DNA from 2 places in the Novosphingobium mangrovi genome. Region 2 is predicted to be linked to the other one. Evidence: riboswitches for the same ligand, from Rfam matches in the RefSeq annotation. Region 2 holds a riboswitch; the other holds the start of a gene.

Region 1 (10,982 bases), on a different contig from region 2:
AGCGGCGGTAGCACCACATGTCGATCACGATGTCGCGGCCGAAGGTCTGGCGGTAGTCGATCGCCAGCTTGCAGGCGAAGGTCACGGCCGCCGGGTCATCGCCGTTGACGTGCAGGATCGGGGCCTGGACGCCCTTGGCGACGTCCGAGGGGTACGGCGAGTTGCGCGCGAAGGCGGGGCTCGTCGTGAAGCCGATCTGGTTGTTGATGACGAAGTGGATGCAGCCACCGGTGTTGTAGCCCTTGACGCCCGAAAGGCCGAAGCACTCCCACACGACGCCCTGGCCGGCGAAGGCGGCGTCGCCGTGGATGAGGACGGGAAGGACGGTCTTGTGCTTGGCGCCGGGGCCCACATCGTCGCCGATGTCGTCGTGGCTGACCTGGTAGCTGCGCACCTTGCCCAGGACGACCGGGTTCACGGTCTCGAGGTGCGAGGGGTTGGGCATGAGGCTCATGTGAACCTTGATGCCGTCGAAGTCACGGTCGGCCGAGGTGCCCAGGTGGTACTTCACATCGCCCGAGCCGCCCACGTCCTCGGGGTTGGCAGTGCCCCCCGAGAATTCGTGGAAGATGACCTTGTAGGGCTTGGCCATGACGTTGGCGAGGACGTTCAGGCGGCCGCGGTGGGCCATGCCGTAGACGATTTCCTTGACGCCGAGCTGGCCACCGTACTTGATCACGGCTTCGAGCGCGGGGATCATCGACTCGCCGCCATCGAGGCCGAAGCGCTTGGTGCCGACGTACTTCTTGCCGAGGAACTTCTCGTACTGCTCACCGCGCACGACGGCCTGAAGGATCGCCTTCTTGCCTTCGGGGGTGAACTCGATTTCCTTGTCCGGACCCTCGAAGCGGTCCTGGAGGAAGCGGCGCTCCTCGACGTCGGCGATGTGCATGTACTCGAGGCCGACGTTGCCGCAGTAGTTGGCGCGCAGGATCTGCACCAGCTCGCGCACGGTCGTCCATTCGAGGCCGAGGTTGCCGCCCACGAAGACCGGACGGTCCAGCGCGGCGCCTTCAAAGCCATGGTACTCGGGCGTGAGGTCCTTGGGCAGCTCGCGCTTGGCAAGGCCGAGGGGGTCGAGGTTGGCGGCCATGTGGCCACGCACGCGGTAGGTGCGGATGAGCATCATGGCGCGGATCGAGTCCGCAGCGGCCTGGTCGATGCTCTTCTGGTCGACCTTCGCGCCGCCCTTGCCGGCGGCCTTCTCGACAGCCATGCGCAGAGCGGAAGGATCGAGGCCCTGGGTCAGGTCGTCTTCGAACTCGGCGCCGACGAGGGGCCAGTTCTTGCGCTGCCAGCTGGGTCCCTGCTGGGGGCCGTCAAGGCCCGTATCGGGGGTGAACTCGAAACTTTCGTCGCCCATGGAATCACCTTTTCACGCCAGTATCGTCTCTGCGGCGCATGGAGGAATAGTTTTGGGACACTGTCGGGGGCCGGAGAGGAAGGCGCGGCAGTGGGATTACAGTTCTGTCGGCGTTTGGACGCCTTGTGTTTGTTGCCGTGTGGAGGCGGCACCCCGGAAAAACCGAGAGGCTGCCTCCACCGGGAATAGGATCAGGCCACTTCCTTGATGGCTTCGACCAGCGTCTCGCCGAGGAGCGAGGGGCTGGCGGCCACGCGGATGCCGGCTTCTTCCATCGCCGCGATCTTGTCTTCGGCGCCGCCCTGGCCGCCCGAGACAATCGCGCCAGCGTGGCCCATGCGGCGGCCCGGAGGCGCCGTACGGCCCGCGATGAAGCCGGCCATCGGCTTCTTGCGGCCACGCTTGGCTTCGTCCTTGAGGAACTGTGCAGCTTCCTCTTCGGCCGAGCCGCCGATTTCGCCGATCATGATGATCGACTTGGTCTCGTCGTCGGCGAGGAAGAGCTCGAGGACGTCGATGAAGTTGGTGCCGTTGACCGGGTCGCCGCCGATGCCGACAGCCGTGGTCTGGCCAAGGCCCGCGTTGGTGGTCTGGAACACGGCTTCGTAGGTCAGCGTGCCCGAGCGCGAGACCACGCCGACCGAACCCTTCGAGAAGATGTTGGCGGGCATGATGCCGATCTTGCACTCACCGGGGGTGAGGAGGCCAGGGCAGTTGGGGCCGATGAGGCGCGACTTCGAACCCGAAAGGGCGCGCTTCACGCGAACCATGTCGAGCACGGGAACACCCTCGGTGATGGCGACGATCAGTTCAATCTCGGCATCGATGGCTTCGAGGATGGCGTCCGCGCAGCCCGAGGGCGGAACATAGACGCACGAGGCGTTGGCGCCGGTGACGGCCTTGGCCTCGGCAACGGTATCGAACTGGGGCAGGCCCAGGTGATCGGTACCGCCCTTGCCGGGGGTCACGCCGGCAACCATCTGGGTGCCATAGTCAAGCGCGGCCTGGGTATGGAAGCTGCCGGTCTTGCCGGTCATACCCTGCGTGATGACCTTGGTATTCTTGTCGACGAGAATGGACATAGGGTTATTCCTGTTCCTGGGCTGGATCGACCTCAAAGGTCGGGGTCCGGTGTACTAGGAGTAATGTGGGCTGCGGACCAGAGGACCCGGTCCGCAACACACAAGTGTATTTGCTCAGGCGAGCGTTTCGTCGATGCCCTTGCAGGCCGCGACCAGTTCCTTGACCGCGTCGATCGAGACCTGGAGGCCTGCCTTGGCGGTGTCGTCGAGAGCGATCTCGATGACTTCCTCAACGCCCTCGGCACCGATCTTGACGGGAACGCCGACGTACATGCCGTCAACGCCGTACTGACCTTCGAGGAAGGCGGCGCAGGGCAGGACGCGCTTCTGGTCGAGCAGGTAGCTCTCGGCCATCGAGATGGCCGAAGCCGCCGGAGCGTAGAAGGCCGAGCCGGTCTTCAGCAGCGAGACAACCTCGCCGCCGCCGCCCGCGGTGCGCTTGACGATGGCGTCGATGCGCTCCTGGGTGGTCTTGCCCATCTTGATGAGGTCGGGAACGGGGATGCCCTTGACGGTCGAGTAGTCGACAACCGGGACCATCGTGTCGCCGTGGCCGCCGAGCACGAACGAGGTGACGTCGCGCACCGAGACACCGAACTCCCAGGCGAGGAAGGTCGAGAAGCGGGCCGAGTCGAGAACGCCAGCCATGCCGACGACCTTGTTGTGGGGCAGGCCGGAAAATTCGCGCAGCGCCCAGACCATCGCGTCGAGCGGGTTGGTAATGCAGATCACGAAAGCTTCCGGAGCGTGCTCCTTGATGCCTTCGCCCACGGCCTTCATGACCTTGAGGTTGATGCCCAGCAGGTCGTCGCGGCTCATGCCCGGCTTGCGGGGCACGCCAGCGGTGACGATGATGACGTCGGCGCCTGCGATGTCGGCGTAGTCGTTGGTGCCGGTGATCTGGGCGTCGAAGCCCTCAACCGGACCGCACTGCGACAGGTCGAGTGCCTTGCCCTGCGGAATGCCTTCGGCGATGTCGAACAGGACGACGTCGCCCAGTTCCTTCTGCGCCGCGAGGTGCGCGAGGGTGCCGCCGATGTTACCGGCGCCGATGAGGGCAATCTTCTTACGTGCCATGATGCGTGCTTGTCCTTCCCAAGGCGGGATTGACGGACGAAAAGGGAGCCTGCTTCATCCCGCGAAAGGCAGGCACCGGGTACTTGCAATCGCGGCCCTAGTCCTCTCGGGGGGACATTGCAACCGTGAAAGGGCGCGAGAACCGCCGAATTCGGAGGTTTTTGTGATAATAGTTCGCAATTGCATTAAGGCGTGTTGCTGCGGTTTTGTGAACGTATTTCGGCGGGTTTCCGTAGGCCGGGCGGGCAGTGCAGTCGCTGCCGGATGACCTCGGCGGTCCGGTTTAGTGCAGGTTCGTTGCGCAAGTGTGCAGGGCTTGTGCGATGCTCGCAAGACGGATGATCCGAGTCGCCCCGTGGCGTCGATCTGCTGCTTTGCGCCCATCGTGCAGGCACACGAAAAAGCCCCTCGGCCATGAGGCAAAGGGGCTTGGGTGGGGCGGTTTGCCGGAAGGCTTCAGAAGCCGGTGGCGAGATGGCTTTCGAACTGTTCGGCCATGCGGCGGTCGAGTTGGCGGCAGATCGAAATCCACCAGGTACACGAACGCGTGTCCCCCACGAGCCGCGCGGCCTGGGCGTTGTGGCGGGCATGTTCGGCTGCGGACAGACCGTGCCGGGCAAAGTGCTGAAGGGCCTCGGTCAGAAGGACTTCGTCGTTGGCAGGAGCGGGGCTCGGGTCGATCTCGCGCGAGACGATCGAGACGTCGATCGAGCCTGAGCGGCACTTGCGGTCGGCGTTGTCGTTGATGCTGTCGAGCGGGGCCGAGACGCATTGCATGCGCTCGAGGAAGGGGATGGCTCGTCCTTTCGCAGCTGCGAAGCGTATTGCCATTGTGTGGTCGAGGCCTTTCCGTTTCTCCAGAGTCCGGTTCCTCTGCTCCGTAAGAGCGGGCCCGTGAGAGAATCCCTATCACTCAAGGCGCTAAGTCTTTGTGTGGGGCTATGGTTTCCAAATGGTTTACGGCGTGTCAGGGGCCTCAGTGGTGCTGCGGCCGCGTTCGATCCAGCGGCCCGAGTTGCGGTATTCGGGGCGCACGCGGGCACCTGCGGGAAGTCCGTCGGCCGCCGGGGCAGACGGGGACGTCGTCGCAGAAACGGTTGCGCTCCCCGGTGTGCCAACCGCCGGCTGTGCGGCGAGCGCCCTCGCGATGTCCTCGAAGGCTTGCTGGATCGCGGCCGGATCGTTTTGGGCGTCGGAGGCGAGCGTCAGGGCGGTGGGCGCGGGCCTGTGCGGTTCATTCGCCGGTTCCATGCCCGCATAGAGGTAGCGGAACGTGGCCGCACGGCCGGCTGCGCCCTTGAAGCTGTAGAACCGATGGGCGCCGATGGTCGTCAGGGGCTGAAGGCTGGAGGTCCAGTACGGCGCCACCTGGAGGGTATGGTAATGGGTCGCGAGCCCGGCAGGGGCATAGACTTCGCCCGACAGCGCGCCCCTCGCCACGGCTTCGGCCCGGTTCCAGAAGTAGGTTGCGGGGCGGCGGGACAGCGAGCCGTCGCAGGTAAAAGAGAACTGGCAGCCCGTGCCAAGCTCGGACCCTTGATAGACGACGCCGCACACGGTGTCGGGGTAGCTGGGGTGGGCGAGGCGGTTGAGGACGACCTGGGCGACGGCGCGCTGTCCGGCGTCAGGCTCGCTCGCGGCTTCGTAGTAGATTGCGCTGGTCAGGCATTGCAGTGCGCGGGCGCGGTCGGTCGGCGAACTGGTGAAGGGTAGGTCGAGGACGTGGAGGGCCTGCGCTGTAGGGCTCTGCCCGATGGCGTGCCCGACAATCGTGCCTGTCAGCCCTTCACCCTGGGCGGCCTTGTCCGCTTCGAGATAGTAGAACGCCGAGCCCGGGAAGCTGGCTCCCGCCTGCTCGAACGGCATGGGATCGGGCGTGTGGTGCTGGGTGGCCGCGTTGGCGATGCGGAAGCGTTCCCAGGTGCCGGGCATGGCGAAGGCGGTGAGGGCGGCCATCGTGAGTGCGGTTCCGATCCGCCTGGTGTAGGCGCGGCGCGGTGCGGCGGTGCGGCCGATGATTCCGCGGGACCGGCGCTTGCGGGCAAAGCGTCCCTGGAAGTCGGCAGGGCGGCCATCGCGAAGATCGGGCAGGGCAGGCACGCGCGACATGGGGTTTTGGTCCGGATCCTTGGTTCGCCCACCCCCCATATCGGACAGGGGCACGAGCGTTGGCGGCACTCTCTATACGTCAAGCATCGTGGGGCGCCGTCACGACTGTGAGCCGCGTCCCACCTCGGTACATACATCAAGGTTCGCCAAGGTAAGGGCAAAGGCTTTAAGAAAGCCTCTGCAACCTGCCAAGATGGCAGAGCGCAATGATTGCAGGGCGAGAGGTCTTTGAGTTGCAATTTCCCCATAGCGCACCTAAAGGCCGCGCGCACGCCACGGGTTGCCTGCCCGCGTGGACGCGGGGGCAGGCCTAAGAGGGAAGCCGGTTGCAACTCCGGCGCTGCCCCCGCAACTGTGACCGGGGAGCATCCCCTCCATTCGCGCCACTGAGCAATCGGGAAGGCCGGACGGGGATGCATCGATCCGGAAAGCCAGGAGACCTGCCCGGGGTCGTCGTTTGCAAACCGGGCGAGGGGACCGGTGGGCAGCGGTATGGGGCGCCACTTCGGGACCGGCGCGATCCTTCCGCCATGAACGGCCACACGTTCAGGGGGTTCCGGAAGGGGTATGACATGAAGAGCCGTTATTTCGTGGGCGCCGCATTGGGCGTGGTCCTCGCACCTGTCTGTGCGCAGGCCGCCGAGGCCGGGCCGCTCGACGAGACGATCGTGGTCGCCGCGACGCGCACCGAAGTTCCGCTGAGCCAGGTCGGCCAGTCGGTCAGCGTGGTGACGCGCGAGGACATCGAGCGCACCCAGGCGACCACCGCCAGCGAAGTGCTGTCGCGCCTGCCGGGCCTGCAGGTCACCAACTCGGGCGGCTTCGGCCAGCCTTCCAGCGTGTTCATCCGCGGTGCCGACAACGCGCAGAGCCTGGTCCTGATCGACGGCGTGCGCGTCAACGATCCGGGCGACGTGGGCGGCGGCTTTGACTTCGGCGCGCTCACCATCGGTCAGTTCGACCGGGTCGAGGTGGTGCGCGGCTCCTCGGGCGTGCTCTATGGCAGCCGGGCCATTGGCGGTGTCATCAACCTTGTCACCCAGCGTCCCGACGAGCAGTGGCACGGCCGCGCGAGCGCCGAATACGGCTGGCGTGATCGCCGCCAGGTCTCGGCCTCGGCAGCGGGCCTGGTCGGTCCGGTCGGCCTGACGGTGGGCGGCAACTGGCTCAAGGGCGACGGCTATTCCGCCTTCAACGAGGATCGTGGCGGCACCGAGAAGGACGGCTTTGAAAGCAAGAGCCTCAACGCACGCGCGCAGCTGGAGCTGACCGAGGGCCTGTCCATCGACGGCGGTACCTTCTGGACCCGCGCCAACTACGACTACGACAACACCGGCGCGGACGCGCTCAATGTCGGGTTCAAGCGCGATCTCACCGGCTATGCCAATATCCGGTATGACGGGCTCGATGATCGCCTTCATGCCCGTGTGGGCTATGGCGTGGTCGATACCCGCCGCATCTCCGACGACGCGGCTTGGGGCCCCTATGAGACCAACGGCAAGAACGAGCGCTTCGAAGGCCAGGTCGATTTCACGCCGATCGAGGCGGTGACGCTGCTGCTGGGCGCGGAGACCGAGACGCAGGACTTCTCGGACACTTACGATTCCAACGATTCGATGACCATCGACAGCTTCTTTGCCAACCTGACGCTGCGTCCGGTCGCGGGGCTGACGCTGAACGGTGGGCTTCGCTACGACGATAACTCGCAGTTTGGCGACCGCACCACCTTTGCCGTCAACGGCGCCTATGCCTTCGCGGGCGAGGATGGCCCGGTCGTGCGCGCGAGTTACGGCCAAGGCTTCAAGGCGCCCTCGCTCTACCAGCTCTACACCAACGCGGGCTACCGCGCGCTGGAGGCCGAGACGTCCAAGAGCTGGGATGTCGGCGTGGAGCAGCCCTTCGCCGGCGGCGCCGGGCTTTTCTCGGTCACGTATTTCGATCGCAAGACCAAGAACATGATCGACTATGATCTGGCTCAGTGGAACTACTACAACATTGGCCGGGCGCGGGCGAAGGGTGTGGAACTGGGCATGCAGGTGATCGACTGGCAGGGTTTCGACATGAACCTGGCCTATACCTACCTCGATGCCACCAACACGCTGACCGGCGCGCGCCTGCCGCGCCGCACCAAGAGCAACATGACCGCGAGCCTCGACAAGCGCTGGGACGTCAATGGCCAGGGCGGTCTGCGCCTTGGCGCGGAGCTGCGCGTGGGCGGTGCGCGCTGGGACGATGCTGCGCAGACCTACTACGTTGAGGGCAACACCGTGGTGAACCTGCGCGGTTCGTTTGCGGTCACGCAGAACGTCGAGGTCTTCGCGCGCATGGAGAACCTCTTCGACGAGCACTACGAAGTGGTGCGCACTTACGGCACGCCGGGCCGCTCGGCCTATGCGGGTGTGCGTGTGAAGATGTGACCTGCGCCTTTCCCCCTGCTTCCTGGCGTGCCGCTATGGCGCGCGCGGGCTGCGCGCTCCTTGGCACCTTGCTGCTGAGCGCGTGCAGCGGCGCGCCCGCACGTCCGCAGGAGCAGGGGGAAGGGGCTTCATCGGCACAAGAGCGACCGAGCATCGTCTCGCTCAACCCCTGCACCGATGCCATCCTGGCCGAGGTTACCGCGCCCGGCCAGCTGCTCGCGATTTCCGGCTACAGCCACGATCCCTCCAGCACTTCGATGGGGCTGGAGGCTGCCGCGCGCTACCGCGGGGTCTCGGGCTCGGTCGAGGAGGTGGCCGCGCTCGCCCCCGATGTGGTGGTGGCAGGGAGCTTCCTGGCCCCGCCGACGGCCAATGCGCTGCGGGACCTGGGCATCCGGGTCGTCCTTGAACCCATCGTCTCGGACGTGGAGGGCGCGCGCGAGCAGGTGCGGATGTTGGCAAAGCTGAGCGGGGATAAGGCGGCAGGCGAACGGCTTGTCGCGCGGATTGACGACGCGCTCAGGCGCAACGCCGCGCCGGAGGGCTGGCCCCCGGTGCCCTCGCTGGTCTGGGAATCGGCGGGGCTGGTTGCGGGCAACGACACCCTGGTTGTGGACCTTCTTGAACATTCGGGATTCGTCAACAGCGCGGGCGCACGCGGTCTTGGGCAGGCTGAGTTTCTGCCTCTGGAACAGGTGCTTGCGGATCCACCCCGCGTTATCTTCGCGGTCGGCAATCCTCTTGCCGAGGAGGACCGCATGCTCCATCACCCGGTTCTGGCCGATATGAAGGACACGCTGCGGGTCCCGCTCTCGCGCTCGCTGATCTGGTGTGGCGGGCCGACCGTGCCACGTCTGCTCGACCGGCTGGGCCGCGCGCGCCGGGCCTGGCTTGGCCGTCACGTGGACACGCGCGAAGGCGCAGAGGACGCGGAGCACACAACGGGCTTTGTGCAGAAGGACACATGACCCAGCTTCGCCTCAACCTGTTGTTGCTCCTCGGGCTTGCCCTTGTCGTGCCGCTCTCGCTTCTGGCGGGGCGCGTATGGATCAACCCGCTTGCGCCCGAGACGCACAACGCCTCGCTCATCCTCATGCACCTGCGCCTGCCGCGCGCGGTCCTGGCCGTCACGCTGGGGGCCGGGCTTGGGCTCACCGGGGCGGCGATGCAGGCCTACCTGCGCAACCCGCTCGCCGACCCGGGGCTCTTCGGCATTGCGCCGGGCGCGGCGCTGGGCGCAGTGCTCAGTTTCTGGACCGGCTACGCGGCCTCGCCCTGGCTGCTCCCGGTATTCGCGCTGCTGGGAGCTTCGGGGGCGATGCTGCTGCTCGCCCTCATTGCCGGGCGCGGGGGCGGGGTGGCCCTCTTTACGCTGGCGGGCCTCATGGTCTCCAGCCTGGCTGGGGCCTTGATGAGCTTGGCCATCAGTCTTTCGCCCTCACCCTTCGCCATGACCGAGATCGTCACCTGGATGATGGGGGCGCTGGCGGACCGGTCCTGGCGCGAAGTCTGGATCGCGGTGCCCTGTACCCTCGCCGGTGCGACGGCGATCTACGCCGCGCGGCGCAGCCTCGATGCCCTGACGCTGGGCGAAGCGGCGGCCCGTTCGCTCGGTGTCGATCCGCTGACCCTGCAGCTGCAGATCATCGCCGGGGTTGGTCTCATCATTGGGTCAGGGGTGGCGGTGGCCGGCATCATCGGCTTCGTGGGGCTCATGGTGCCCCACCTCGTGCGCCCCTTGACCGACCGGCGGCCGAGTTCGCTGCTGGTGCCGAGTGCGATTGCGGGGGCTCTGCTGCTGCTGGTCGCCGATTGCCTGTGCCGTATTCTCCCGCTTGCCAGTGGAGAGCTGCGTCTGGGCATCGCGCTCAGCCTTCTGGGAACGCCCTTCTTCCTCGTCCTGCTGCTGCGCATGCGTAAAGGACTGAGCTGGTGAGCCTGGCGACGGAAAACCTCAGCGTGGGCGAGCGCCTGCGCGATGTCTCGATCCAGTGCCGCCGCGGCATGATCACCGCGATCTGCGGACCCAACGGGGCGGGCAAGTCGACGCTGCTGTCCTGTCTTGCGGACCTGCAGGAGACCACTTCGGGCCGGGTCATGCTGGGGGAGCGGCCCATGCGCTTCAAGTCCCCGCGCGAGCGAGCGCAGTGGCTGGGCTATCTGCCCCAGGCCCCCGACGTCGCCTGGGACGTGGCGGTGGAAGTGCTCGTCTCCCTGGGCCGTCTACCCTGGAGCGATGCGCCTGCCGGGGAAAATGCGCAGGCTATCGAGGACGCGATTTCGGCGATGGATTTGGAAGAGCTTCGCCATCGTCCGGTCTCGCGATTGTCCGGCGGTGAGCGGGCGCGGGCGCTCATGGCACGCGTGCTGGCGACCCAGCCCGGCTGGCTTCTGGCCGATGAGCCGCTCGCCAGCCTGGACCTTGGGCACGGGGCCGCATTGATGCGCCGTTTCCGCCAGCAGGCGCAGCAGGGGCGGGGCGTGGTGCTGGTTCTCCACGATCTTGCCACCGCGATGAACCATGCCGATTGCGTGGTCGTGCTCGACAAGGGCGAGGTCGTTGCCGACGGGCCGCCCGAGACCGCGCTGACCCGCGACATTGTCAGCCGCATCTGGAAGTGCCGCGCGCAGTGGCTGGGCGATCCGGGCGAACGTGCGCTTTCGATCGCCTCGCCCTCGCCAGCGAGCGAGCGGGGGATGCGCATTCTCGACTAGGTGATCCGCCCGCGGGAAGGCGGGCATGGACACACGAAAAAGGGGCAGGAGGCTTGGCGCCTTCTGCCCCTTTTTCGTTTCGTGGCGGATGCGGTGTCTTACTTCTCCGACAGGCCCCGTGCCTCGAGCATCGGCTCGATCTCGGGATCGTGGCCGGTGAAGTCGCGGTAGAGCACGTCGAGGTCCTTTGAATGGCCCTGGCCCAGGAAGCTTTCGCGG
Region 2 (10,982 bases):
TGGGCGAGGCATGGTGGGCATGGTCGCGCCACAGGATGCGCCAGCCTCCGCCGCCTGCAAGGCAGATGAGAACGCCGCTAAGGCGCGCAGGCAGGAAATTGGCGAGATCATCAATCCGCGCCGCCGCCCAACCGTAGGCGCGCAAGGGCTCTTCAGGGTGGCCGATCAGGCTGTCGGCGGTGTTGATCGCCTTGTAGACCCACAGGCCAGGAAGGCCCGCGAGGACGAACCAGAACAGCGGCGCAATCACCCCGTCGCAGAAACTTTCCGCGAGGCTTTCGATACCTGCGCGGGCTACGCCCGGCGCGTCCAGGTCCCGGGTATCGCGCCCGACGATGCGCCCCACGGCCATGCGAGCGGCGGGAAGGTCGCTCGCAGCCAAGGCGCGGCGCACGGGCACGACATGTTCGTACAGGCTGCGCTGGGCAAGCGCGGGCCAGGCCGCGAGTGCGACCACGAACCAACTCCAGGAGCCAGCAAGGCGGCCTGCGACGGTTTCCACACCCCAGGCCGCCCCTCCCACCATCACCGGGAGCACGATCATCGCAGCAACGCCCCGCAGGCGCCGCGCGGAGAACGAAAAGTTTGGCCGGTTCCAGCGACGCTCCAGGCCGCCGATTAACCGCGCGAAGGCCCCGACCGGATGACCGATCCGGCGGTAGAGCCCATCGGGCCAGCCGAGCGCGGCATCGAGCACCAGCGCGCCGAGGACAGCCAGGCCCTCAACCATCACAGGACCAGCGCGTGAGAGCCGCCTCCAGCCGGGCCAGTGCGCTATCATGTCCCGGCAGCCCGAAGCGCAGGAGCTGGGGATACCCCTCGAAAGGCCGGGTCAGGATATGCGCTCTGGCGAGTGTTTCGAAGAGCGAAGCGGCTCTGTTGGTGCGCACCAAGCGAAACAGTGGCGAAGCTCCCTGCGCCGCGAGGCCGTGACGCGCGAGCAACATATCAAGCGCTTGCGCACGGCGCTGTAAGCTCTGACGCGCCTGCCCGATCCAGTCGGTATCCGCGTAGGCGGTAAGGCCCAGATCAATGGCTGCACTCGACAGCGGCCAGTCTCCGTGCAGGCGGCGGAGGGCGTCGAGGATGGCCAGCGGCCCAAGCACGAAACCAAGGCGCAGCCCCGCCAGCCCGAAGAACTTGCCGAACGAGCGGGTCACGATCAAACGGCGCCCTTCGCGCACCTCACCCGCAACACTCACGTCCCTATGCGGGTCGGCGAAGGCTTCATCGACGACCAGCCAGCCGCCGTCCGCCTCCTGACGATCCAGCGCCGCCAGCACCTCGGTGCGCGTCTGCAAGGTACCGTCGGGGTTGTTGGGATTGGTGAGGACACGCACGGTCGGGCCCGGCGCACCGTTATCAGCGGAGCCGAACGCCTTGGTATAGGTGCTGTACGTGAGGGGGCCCGGCGCAAGCGGAAATTCCCGCAGTACCTCTCCCAGAGCGCGAAGGCCCGCTTCGCTTCCCGGCACCGCCGCGCACAATGCCGGATCGGCTCCGAAGTGGGACGCGGCCACCGCCTCTAGCCGGGCGAGCGCGGCCGGGTCGGGCAAGGCTCGCCAGTCAGGCACATAAGTCTGCGCCCCCGGCCAGGGCACAGGGTTGATGCCGGTGGAAAGGTCGAGCCAGTCTTCGGGCGCCCCACCGTAGCGCGCGCAGGCCGCCGAGAGGCGTCCGCCGTGGGCCACGAAGGCGCTCATGCCAGCACCACCAGTGCGGCCAGCGTCGCCGTCTCGACGAGCTCGATCCCTGCACCGTGCCCATCGCCCGAAATCCCGCCGATACAGCGCTTGAGCCAGAGCGCCCAGAGCGCGCTCGCCGGAAGTGCGGCCAGGAGAGCTGGCGCGAATACCGACGCACACACCGCGAGCAAGGCGCACCAGGCAAGGCACACCTGCCAGCTCGCACCGCTGCCAAAGCGCGTGCCCATCCCGGAATGGAGCGGGGGCAGCAGCAACGTCCAGGCGAGCGGTGCGATGCGCGCCGCCACGGGCACGAGCACCAGCGCCGGGAGGGGCACCATGCTGCACGCGAGGAAAAGGAGGACCAGCTTGGCCAGCAGTTGCAGGACGATGGCGACCACGCCGAAGCTGCCGATATGCGGGTCGGCAAGGACGGCGGACAGGCGCTCACGGTCCCCATGGGCCGCACCCGACGCATCGGCAATGTCCCCCAGACCATCGAGATGGAGCGCGCCGGTAATGCCGACCCAGACGAGGAGCCCGCTCAAGGCCGCAAGGGCTCCGCTATGGAGCCCCCCTGCCCAGACCGCCCCTGCAAGGCAGGCGCCGACCACGAGGCCCGCAATCGGAAACCAGCGGATCGCGCGGGCCATGTCATCGCTGGTGGCTCCCACGTCCGGCAGCGGCAGGCGCGTCATCAACTGGAGCGCAAGGATCGCTGCCTTCATGGGCCCGCATCCCCGGTTTCGAGCCCCACGATCTGCCCGGCAAGCGTGCTGCCCGGCCAGATCCGCAAGGTCAGGCGCGCCCGGTAGGGCAGATCGATGGCCCAGACGCCGTGATGGTCGAGCCCGGTCAGAACCGAGAGCGCGGCGCGCATTGCGCCTGCATGTGTCACCACCAGCGCGCCGTCCTCCAGAGCAGCCAGCCCCGTCCGAACGCGGGCGCAAAGCTGCGACCAGCGCTCGCCGCCGGAAGGAGGGTTTGCCTCGGGATCTTCCCAGAAGGCGGTCAGGGCCTCAACATCGATGGCCTCGGGCGCAAGGCCGTCCCATGCTCCGAAATCGAGCTCCCGCCAGCCCGGGCAGGTCTCCAGTTCCAGCCCCAGCCTCTTGGCCACTCGCTGTGCCGGAAGCATTGCGCGCGCAAGGTCCGAGCTCACCAGCCGCGTCGGCGCAAGCTCCTGCACGCGCTGTTGGAGCGCGGCGCAATCAACCACGGCGGGCGCCACGTCGCCATGCCCCCACAGCAGTCCCGGGCTCACCGGAGGGACGTGCCGGACAAGGTGGATCCGCCGCACGTTCATGCGCTCCCGGCGGCCACCTCGGCCTCGGCGAAGGTCGCCATCTCACCGTGCGCGGCAAGCGCGGCGCGCACCAGCGGCACCGCCACCGCCGCGCCCGAGCCCTCACCCAGCCGCATCTCCAGCGCGAGCAGCGGCTCCAGTCCGAGGTGGTCCAGCAAGCGCCCATGCGCCGCTTCAGCCGAACGGTGCGCGGCCAGGCAGTGGTCGGGAAAGTCCGAAAAAGCCGCAGCCAGCGGCGCGATTGATGCCGAGGCAATGAAGCCGTCGAGCAGCACGGGAATACGCTGCATGCGCGCGGCCAGCATGGCACCTGCCATCGCGGCGATTTCACGCCCGCCAAGGCGGCGCAGGGTCTCGAAGGGATCGGTGCAGGCCCCGGCATGGAGCGCCAGAGCGGCCTCGACCGCGGCGACCTTACGCGCAACACCTGCTGCATCGAGGCCAGTGCCGCGCCCGCACCAGTCGGCCGCCTCCCCATCGAACGCCATCGCCGCAAGCGCGGCGGCAGGGGTCGTGTTGGCGATGCCCATTTCGCCCACGAAAAGAAGCTGGGCCTCCTCCTTCAAGGCATTTGCGCCCGCGTTCAGCGCGGCCAGGCAGTCCGCCTCGTCCATGGCCGGTTCGCAGGCAATGTCGCCGGTCGGACGGTCGAGATCGAGCGCGACGATCGAAAGGTCCGCCCCGCACGCACCCGCAAGTGCGTTGATCGCCGCCCCGCCGCCCGCGAAATTGGCAACCATCTGCGCGGTCACCTCGACCGGGAAGGCGCTGACCCCGCGCGCCGCGACACCATGGTTTCCGGCGAAGACCACCGCCTGTACCGTGTCGAGCCGAGGGCGCTCGGCTCCTTGCCATCCGGCCATGAAGACTGCGATGTCCTCCAGCCGTCCCAGCGATCCTGTGGGCTTGGTCAGCTGGGCCTGTCGGGCGCGCGCGGCTGCGACAGCCCCGGCATCGGGCCCGGGCATCTCCGCGAGCGCGGCCAGAAAAACGTCGCGGTTCTCGAACAGGCTCATGTGCACAGGTATCCTTCGGGCGGGGTGCGGGTGATGAAGTGGCCCTTCACGCCGTCCGGCCAATGGGCGTAACGCACGACGCCCTCCTCGCTTTCGGCGTGCGCCGCTGCATAGGTCAGGATCGCGCGGGCGGCCTCGGCGTCGGCCGAGAAGTCGCCCAGCACGTAGCCGACCTTGCCGGGCGCGCGGATGTGGATGGTGCAGAAACGCTTGCAGGCAAAGAGGCAGGGCATGTCCTGGACCTCGACCCCGGCGAAGCCCTCCTCGGCGGCCTTCACCTCGCGCAAGGCCGCAGCGAGGCGCGCGCCGCCGCGCAGCCCCTCGCCGTCCTCGCGCGCCTCGGACGTATGACGGCAGGTCGAGCAGACCACCACCTGCGTCTTTCCCGCCCCATCTCCCTCCAGCGCGCGCAGCATCAGAAACGGCTCCGGATACCGGCGTAGACCGTGCGGCCCAGCATCCCGTAGCCGCTCGCGGTTTCGTAGCGCTCATTGCCGACATTCTCGACGCGGGCCTGGAAGGTAAGGCCAGGCGTGACCTCCATCTGCGCGCGCAGATCGACCAGCCAGTAATCGTCGAGCACGGTCGAACTGCTGGCGCTGGTGAAGGTCTTGCCCGAATAGCGCGCAGCCACACTGGCCCGAAGTCCTGCGATGTCTACACCTCCCTCGACATTGGCGGTATGGCGCGGCACGCGGGCGAGCTGGCGGCCATACGTCGAAGCCTCGGGCGTGCGGTCCTCGGCATTCGTCCAGGTGTAGTTGCCATCGGCGAAGAAGACGCCCAGGCGCGCCGTCGCGGCCAGCTCCAGTCCCTTGGCCTGTGCCTTGTCGACATTGGCGTAGTAGCCAAAGCGCGTGGTGTCGGTGCCCGGAATGTAGCAGACTTCGGGCTGGTCGGCGCCGCTCGGGCAATAGGCAAAGTTGATGAGGTTGGTCGTGCGCCGCTCGAACCAGGTGGCCGAGGCGCGCAGGATTTCGCCCAGCCCCTGCTCGATCCCGACTTCCCAGCCCTTGGCCTGCTCGGGCTCGAGATCGGCGACGCCGTAGGCCGAGAACATCTGGTACAGCGAAGGCGCCTTGTAGCCTTCAGAATAGTTCGCGCGCACCACGGTTACGCCATCGTTGGGCGAGTAGGCCGCGCCCGCGCTTGCCACCGTGTTGCCGCCAAAGCGCGACTGGTGATCGTAGCGCACGCCGCCATCGAGCGTGAGCCCCTCGAGCGGTGTCACGCGCAGCTGGCCGTAGAGGCTGTCGGTATCGACCGCGTGGCGCGTCAGCTCATAGGCCACGAGGTTGTTGCCCGGCGACGCGGTAGTCATGCGCTGCTCTTCGCGCTCGGCGCCGAAAAGGACCTGTACGGCCTCGTTCAGCGTGAAGGTGCCCTGGTATTCAAAGCGGCGCAGGCGGCCATGCGCGTCGAAGGTGATCTGGCGAATGTCACGCTCGGGATCGAAGTTCTCACGATCCGAGGTCGTCTGCGTCACCGCGAGCCGGTTGACGAGGCGCCCATCGAACAGGCCGAAGTTGAGCCCGGCATATCCCGACCATTCCTGCGTCGTGCCGAAGGCATAGGTATCGCCCGATGACCCGTCGAACTCCGAACGCGCATCCGACCAATAGCCGCGCAGGTCCAGCGAGACATCCGGGGCCAGCTTGAAGCGAGCCGAACCGCTCGCCGAGGTACGGCGGTAGCCATCGTCCTCGGTCCCGCTCGAACGGGCCGAGATGCCGTCGGTGCGGAAGGTGGAGCCCGCCACGCGCCAGTCGACAAGGTCGCTCGTGCCGCCCACGCCAGCGCGGGCCGAGACGGTCTGGTTCGAACCTGCCTCGGCGGCAAAGCTGCCTTCGAGCGGTTCGGACGCCTGCCGCGTGGTCACATTGACGACACCGCCGATCGCGTTGCTGCCCCATAGGATCGACTGCGGCCCGCGCAGGATCTCGATGCGCTCGGCATCGTCGAGGAACAGGTTGGAGACGTTGACGCCGCCCGCCGTCGAGGAGGGATCGGACAGGCGCATGCCGTCGATCACCATGACCGTGGTGCCATCGTCGGCGCCGCGAATGCGCAGGCTCGTGCTGGTGCCGTAGCCCCCGTTGCGCGAGATCGAGACACCGGGCGTACGCAGCAGGATATCGGTGACAGAGAAGGTCTGAGCCTGCGCGATAGCCTCTTCATCAAGCACGGTGACACTGGAGGAAACCCGTTCGGCCGCGACCGGCGTCCGAAGCGCGCTGACATAGATCGTGCCTGGAGGGGCTTCGTCCGCATGGGCGAAGGAAGGCGCGAGGACGGAAAGCGGAACAACGAGGGCCGAAACGCCGGCCAGATAAGGAAGCTTCAACACGGGCGGGACAATTCCCTTCATGCAAACAACGGTTTGCCCGCCGCTTGCGCTCCGTTGTGGCAAGGAACCGCCGTATCGCAGGTCTTCTGCTTGCGAGAAGAGCGCACGACCCGACGCCCCCTGCCCGGATCGCATCCGGCAAGGCGGTGGCTGTCGCTACGCGAGGGATGACCTTGACCAGTGACGGCGCGGCCCTCGAACACCCGGTGCACCCTGCCCGGATGAAGAACGACGGCGTCAGGCAGGTCTCCTGGCTCGCGGGTCAGGGCGCTCCGGCCGCCTTCTCAGGACACATGTCCCAATGGCAGATTGGCCGGATGGCTCGCCGCTTACAGTTGCAGGGGCAGCCCGGGTCTTGCACCCGGTTCCCTTTTGATCCCCTTGCGGGGAACCTGTCGCTTGGGCCCGCGAACTATAGCTCCGTTGCCCGCTGCGCAAGTGCAATATGCTTGCGGGAAAGGCCATGCTCGCCTAATCGTGGGGGCGCAACGGGTGCCCGAGAGGGCTTAATCGGGAAGTCCGGAAAGGTCGCCAGAGGGCGATCTGGGCCGGCACTGCTCCCGCAACTGTGACCGGGGAGCGCATCGCCAGGTGCCATTGGGAGGGATCTCCCGAGAAGGCGGCGAAGACGCGCTGTGAACCGGGAAGTCAGGAAACCGGCCCGATGCCGTCGTTCTTCGCGCGGGCGGGATGAACCGGGCGGACGAGGGCCTCGCACACTGCGGGGAGATCCCTTGGCGGACGACATTCGTGTGTCGCGTCGAAGGGAGCCTGTGATCCATGCCGTACTGCTGAACCTCCTTTTTTGGTCTCCAGCCAGGGCCCGTTCCGTGGGCTTCCCGTGGCCGTGCCCTCGTCCGGGCGCGCGCCGACGCACCTTTCCCCTTTTTCCGCAAGGAGATACCTCGCATGCACCGCTCGCCTGCCCTTTCCTCGTCCCGCTTCCAGTGGACGATCTTCGCCATCCTCGCCCCTGTCATGCTGCTGACCCGCTCGCACGCGCTCACCCACATGGAGCATGTGCCCAGCACCGCGCTCGCCAGCTTCTTCGTCCTTGGCTACTTCGTGCGCCGTGCGGCAGGCTTTGCGGGCCTGTTCGGCCTTGCCTATGCGATTGACGTCGTCTCGATGTCGGTGCTGGGGGTCTCGGACTTCTGCTACACGCCCGCTTACGCCATGCTGATCCCCGCCTACGCGGCGATGTGGATGGCCGGACGCTTTGCGGCCAACCTGCCCGAGCGCCTCTCCTCGCTTCCCATCATGGCCCTCCTCGTCGGCGGCGCAACGGTGGTCGCGCATCTGTGCTCAAGCGGCGGGTTCTACTTCCTGGGCGGGCGCTATCCCGACCCGACGCTGGCCGAATTCGCGCCCCGCTTCGCACGCTACTTCCCGCGCGCGCTGGTCGCCTCGCTGACCTGGAGCGGTATTGCCGCAGCCCTCTGGGCGCTGACGCTGAGCGCGCGCCCCGACCTGCGCCGCGGGGCCGCACGGTGAGCGACAGTCCCAGCGAAACCGCCACGCTGAGCGAGGAGGAGCGCCGCCACAAGGCACGCACCGCAAAGCACAAGAAGGTGGTCGACGCGCGGATCGCGGCGGCCAAAATCGACAAGGGCCTGGTGCTCGTCCTGACCGGCAACGGCAAGGGCAAGAGCTCCAGCGCCTTCGGCATGGTCGCACGCACGCTCGGCTATGGCCGCAAGGCCGCGGTGTTCCAGTTCATCAAGGGCAAGGAAGACGTGGGCGAACGCGCCTTCCTCTCGCGCCAGGAGGGCGTCACCTGGGAGAACTGCGGCGAGGGCTTCACCTGGGAAACCCAGAACCGCGCACGCGACATCGCCGCCGCGCGGGCGGGCTGGGAGAAGGCCAGGGCCGCGCTGGCCGATCCCGACATCTCTTTGGTCGTGCTGGATGAACTGACCTATCTCGTGACCTATCGCTACCTTGAACTGGACGAGATCCTGCCCGCGATCCGGGGCCGCCCCCCCATGCAGCACGTGGTGATCACCGGCCGCGCCGCGCACGAGGAACTGCTCGAACTGGCCGACACGGTCAGCGCCATCCGCGACGAAAAGCACGCCTTTCGCGCGGGCGTGCGCGCGCAGGTCGGGATCGACCTGTGAGCCCCTGCGGCCCCGCTTGTGATAGCGCGCAGTGCCCCGCCCTGCTCGTCTCCGCCCCGGCCTCGGGCCAGGGCAAGACACTGGTGACGGCCGCCCTCGCCCGCCGCCACCGGCGTGCCGGGCGGCGCGTGCGCGTGTTCAAGTGCGGGCCGGATTTCCTCGACCCGATGATCCTCGAACGCGCGAGCGGGGCGCCGGTCCACCAGCTCGACCTGTTCATGGTCGGAGAGGAGGAATGCCGACGCCTGCTGCACGAGGCCGCCAGAGACGCCGACGTGATCCTCGTCGAAGGGGTCATGGGCCTCTACGATGGAGACCCGAGCGCCGCCGACCTTGCCGCCCGCTTCGGCCTGCCGGTGCTGGCCGTGCTTGACGGGTCGGCGATGGCGCAAACCTTCGGCGCACTGGTGCTGGGGCTAGCGAGCTATCGCAGCGACACGCGCCTACTGGGCGTCCTTGCCAACCGGGTCGGCAGTGCGCGCCACGGTGAGATGCTCGAAGAGAGCCTGCCCGCAGGCATCGCCTGGCTGGGCGCGCTGGCGCGCGATCCCGACCTGGCCTTTCCCGAGCGTCACCTCGGCCTTCTCCAGGCCGACGAGATCGCCGATCTCGACGCGCGCCTTGACCGGGCCGCGACCAGCCTCCCGGACGGCGCCGACTGGCTACCCGAAGCCGTGACCTTCACGCCGCCCGCCCCGCGACCAGTCTCCGCGCGCGCATTGGAGGGGCACACGGTCGCCGTCGCCCGCGATGCCGCGTTCGGCTTCATCTACCCCGCCAACATTGCCTGCCTCGAAGCGCTCGGCGCACGGGTTTCCTATTTTTCGCCACTGGAGGACACAGCGCTTCCCGTCTGTGATGCGGTCTGGTTGCCGGGTGGATACCCCGAACTTCACGCCAAGCGCCTGTCCGCGAACACATCCCTGATCGCGGACCTCCGCCGCCACCACCATGCAGGCAAGCCCATCCTTGCCGAATGCGGCGGCATGCTCTTCTGCCTGGACACCCTCGCCCCGCGTGAAAGCGCACCTGTCGCGATGGCCGGACTGCTGCCCGGCCACGCAGCGCTGCAACCGCGCCTCGCCGCCCTTGGTCTTCAGGAGGTCACCCTCAAGGGCGGGAGCCTGCGCGGCCACACTTTCCATTACTCCACCATGGAAACGCCGCTGTCACCAATCGCGCAATCGCGCTCACCACGCGGCCGCGCCGGTGAAGGCGTGTTTGCCAGCAGCCGTCTCACCGCCACCTACATGCACCTCTATTTCGCATCCGCCCCGGAAGCGACGGCGCTCCTATTCCAGAAAAGCGCAACGCGCGCCGGTGCCGACAGTCCTGCCGACGGCACCGGTCGCACGCTGCAACCCGCAAGGGCCTGACGGCCTTGCGCCCCTTCAGTGCGCCATGGCCACCAGCGGCGGCGTCGCATCCTCGGACGGCACGACCTCGCCGGGCTCCGCATCGGCGAAGCGCCCATTGGCCAGGACGACCCCCTGGTTGACCGCCCAGATCGCGGCCTGGGTGCGGTTCTGGACCATGAGCTTGCGCAGGATCGCCTTGACGTGAACCTTCACGGTCGCCTCGCTGATATCGAGACGATAGGCGATCACCTTGTTGGGATAGCCCATCACCAGGCAGTGCAGCGTATCGATCTCGCGTTCGGACAACAGTTCGCCCAGCTCGACCTTGATCTCGGCCTCCCCCTCGATCAGCGGCCGCTTGTGCGCGAGATGTTCAAGCAGCGCCGTGGGCATGACCTTCTCCCCCTGGTGGACGAGACGCAGCGACCCCAGCAGCGGGTCCGAGGCGATCTCCTTGAGGAGGTAAGCATCGACACCGCGATTGAAGGCATCGACCATCTGACCGAAGTTGAAGCTGTCCACGAGCGCCGCGATGCGAAGACCGGGAAAGCGCTCCTTCAAGGGGTGAAGATTATCGATGTCGCCTTCCAGAACGGCGAGGTCGAGAATGACCAGATCGAGGTTCGACGCCTGTTCGTCGGACAGCGCATCCTGGCATGAGGAAAAGCATTTCGCACAAGCGAACTCGCTTCCCTCAAGTATCTTCCCAATACCTTCACGAATAAGTGAAGTAAAACCAATTATGGAAACATCCACTACGGAATCTAGAGATGTCATCGTCTTTCTCTCCCTAAGATGGAAATACGGACGACCCAAGACCGCACTTGAAAATTTTGCGCCTTCATAATCCATTCAAATCTTGAACAGACATGAAAATTACAAAACCAAGCAAGATTTGACGCACAAGAAGATAATATCTGCCCCTCCCCACATGTCTCTGTCCAAACGCAGAGACCTTGTCGAGGCAATCTGGGCGCATCACACGGCCAGCACAGATATTGTATATTATTTTTTACACTACGTCATCTTGCGACTGCACTTCATGAGAATAAGTAAACCACATAGTTAACAGCAAGTCGACCTATTTATACAACTGCCGTATAAATACGTAAAATACCTCAGATTCAGATGGGAATAGGATACCCTTTTG

What was found. Region 2 has a riboswitch for cobalamin ahead of MTR65_RS08360 (hypothetical protein). Riboswitches for the same ligand answer to the same signal wherever they lie in the genome.
Region 1: it holds a riboswitch for cobalamin, as region 2 does, so the genes downstream of both, MTR65_RS01570 (TonB-dependent receptor domain-containing protein) here and MTR65_RS08360 (hypothetical protein) in region 2, are expected to answer to the same signal.

What each region holds. Positions count from the first base shown of each region.
Region 1 is NZ_JALHAT010000002.1:75,179-86,160, reverse strand. It holds gene MTR65_RS01595 (2-oxoglutarate dehydrogenase E1 component) at 1-1,363, opposite strand, end outside; gene sucD (succinate--CoA ligase subunit alpha) at 1,555-2,445, opposite strand; gene mdh (malate dehydrogenase) at 2,560-3,522, opposite strand; gene MTR65_RS01580 (hypothetical protein) at 3,979-4,353, opposite strand; gene MTR65_RS01575 (cell wall hydrolase) at 4,480-5,631, opposite strand; cobalamin riboswitch at 5,892-6,093, shown strand; gene MTR65_RS01570 (TonB-dependent receptor domain-containing protein) at 6,204-8,048, shown strand; gene MTR65_RS01565 (ABC transporter substrate-binding protein) at 8,084-9,016, shown strand; gene MTR65_RS01560 (FecCD family ABC transporter permease) at 9,013-9,984, shown strand; gene MTR65_RS01555 (ABC transporter ATP-binding protein) at 9,981-10,763, shown strand; gene MTR65_RS01550 (M3 family metallopeptidase) at 10,862-10,982, opposite strand, start outside.
Region 2 is NZ_JALHAT010000010.1:123,970-134,951, forward strand. It holds gene cbiB (adenosylcobinamide-phosphate synthase CbiB) at 1-730, opposite strand, end outside; gene MTR65_RS08330 (aminotransferase class I/II-fold pyridoxal phosphate-dependent enzyme) at 723-1,703, opposite strand; gene MTR65_RS08335 (adenosylcobinamide-GDP ribazoletransferase) at 1,700-2,413, opposite strand; gene MTR65_RS08340 (histidine phosphatase family protein) at 2,410-2,991, opposite strand; gene cobT (nicotinate-nucleotide--dimethylbenzimidazole phosphoribosyltransferase) at 2,988-4,007, opposite strand; gene MTR65_RS08350 (DUF1636 domain-containing protein) at 4,004-4,423, opposite strand; gene MTR65_RS08355 (TonB-dependent receptor plug domain-containing protein) at 4,423-6,354, opposite strand; cobalamin riboswitch at 6,578-6,765, opposite strand; cobalamin riboswitch at 6,828-7,033, shown strand; gene MTR65_RS08360 (hypothetical protein) at 7,264-7,848, shown strand; gene cobO (cob(I)yrinic acid a,c-diamide adenosyltransferase) at 7,845-8,474, shown strand; gene MTR65_RS08370 (cobyrinic acid a,c-diamide synthase CobB) at 8,471-9,850, shown strand; gene MTR65_RS08375 (LuxR C-terminal-related transcriptional regulator) at 9,866-10,393, opposite strand.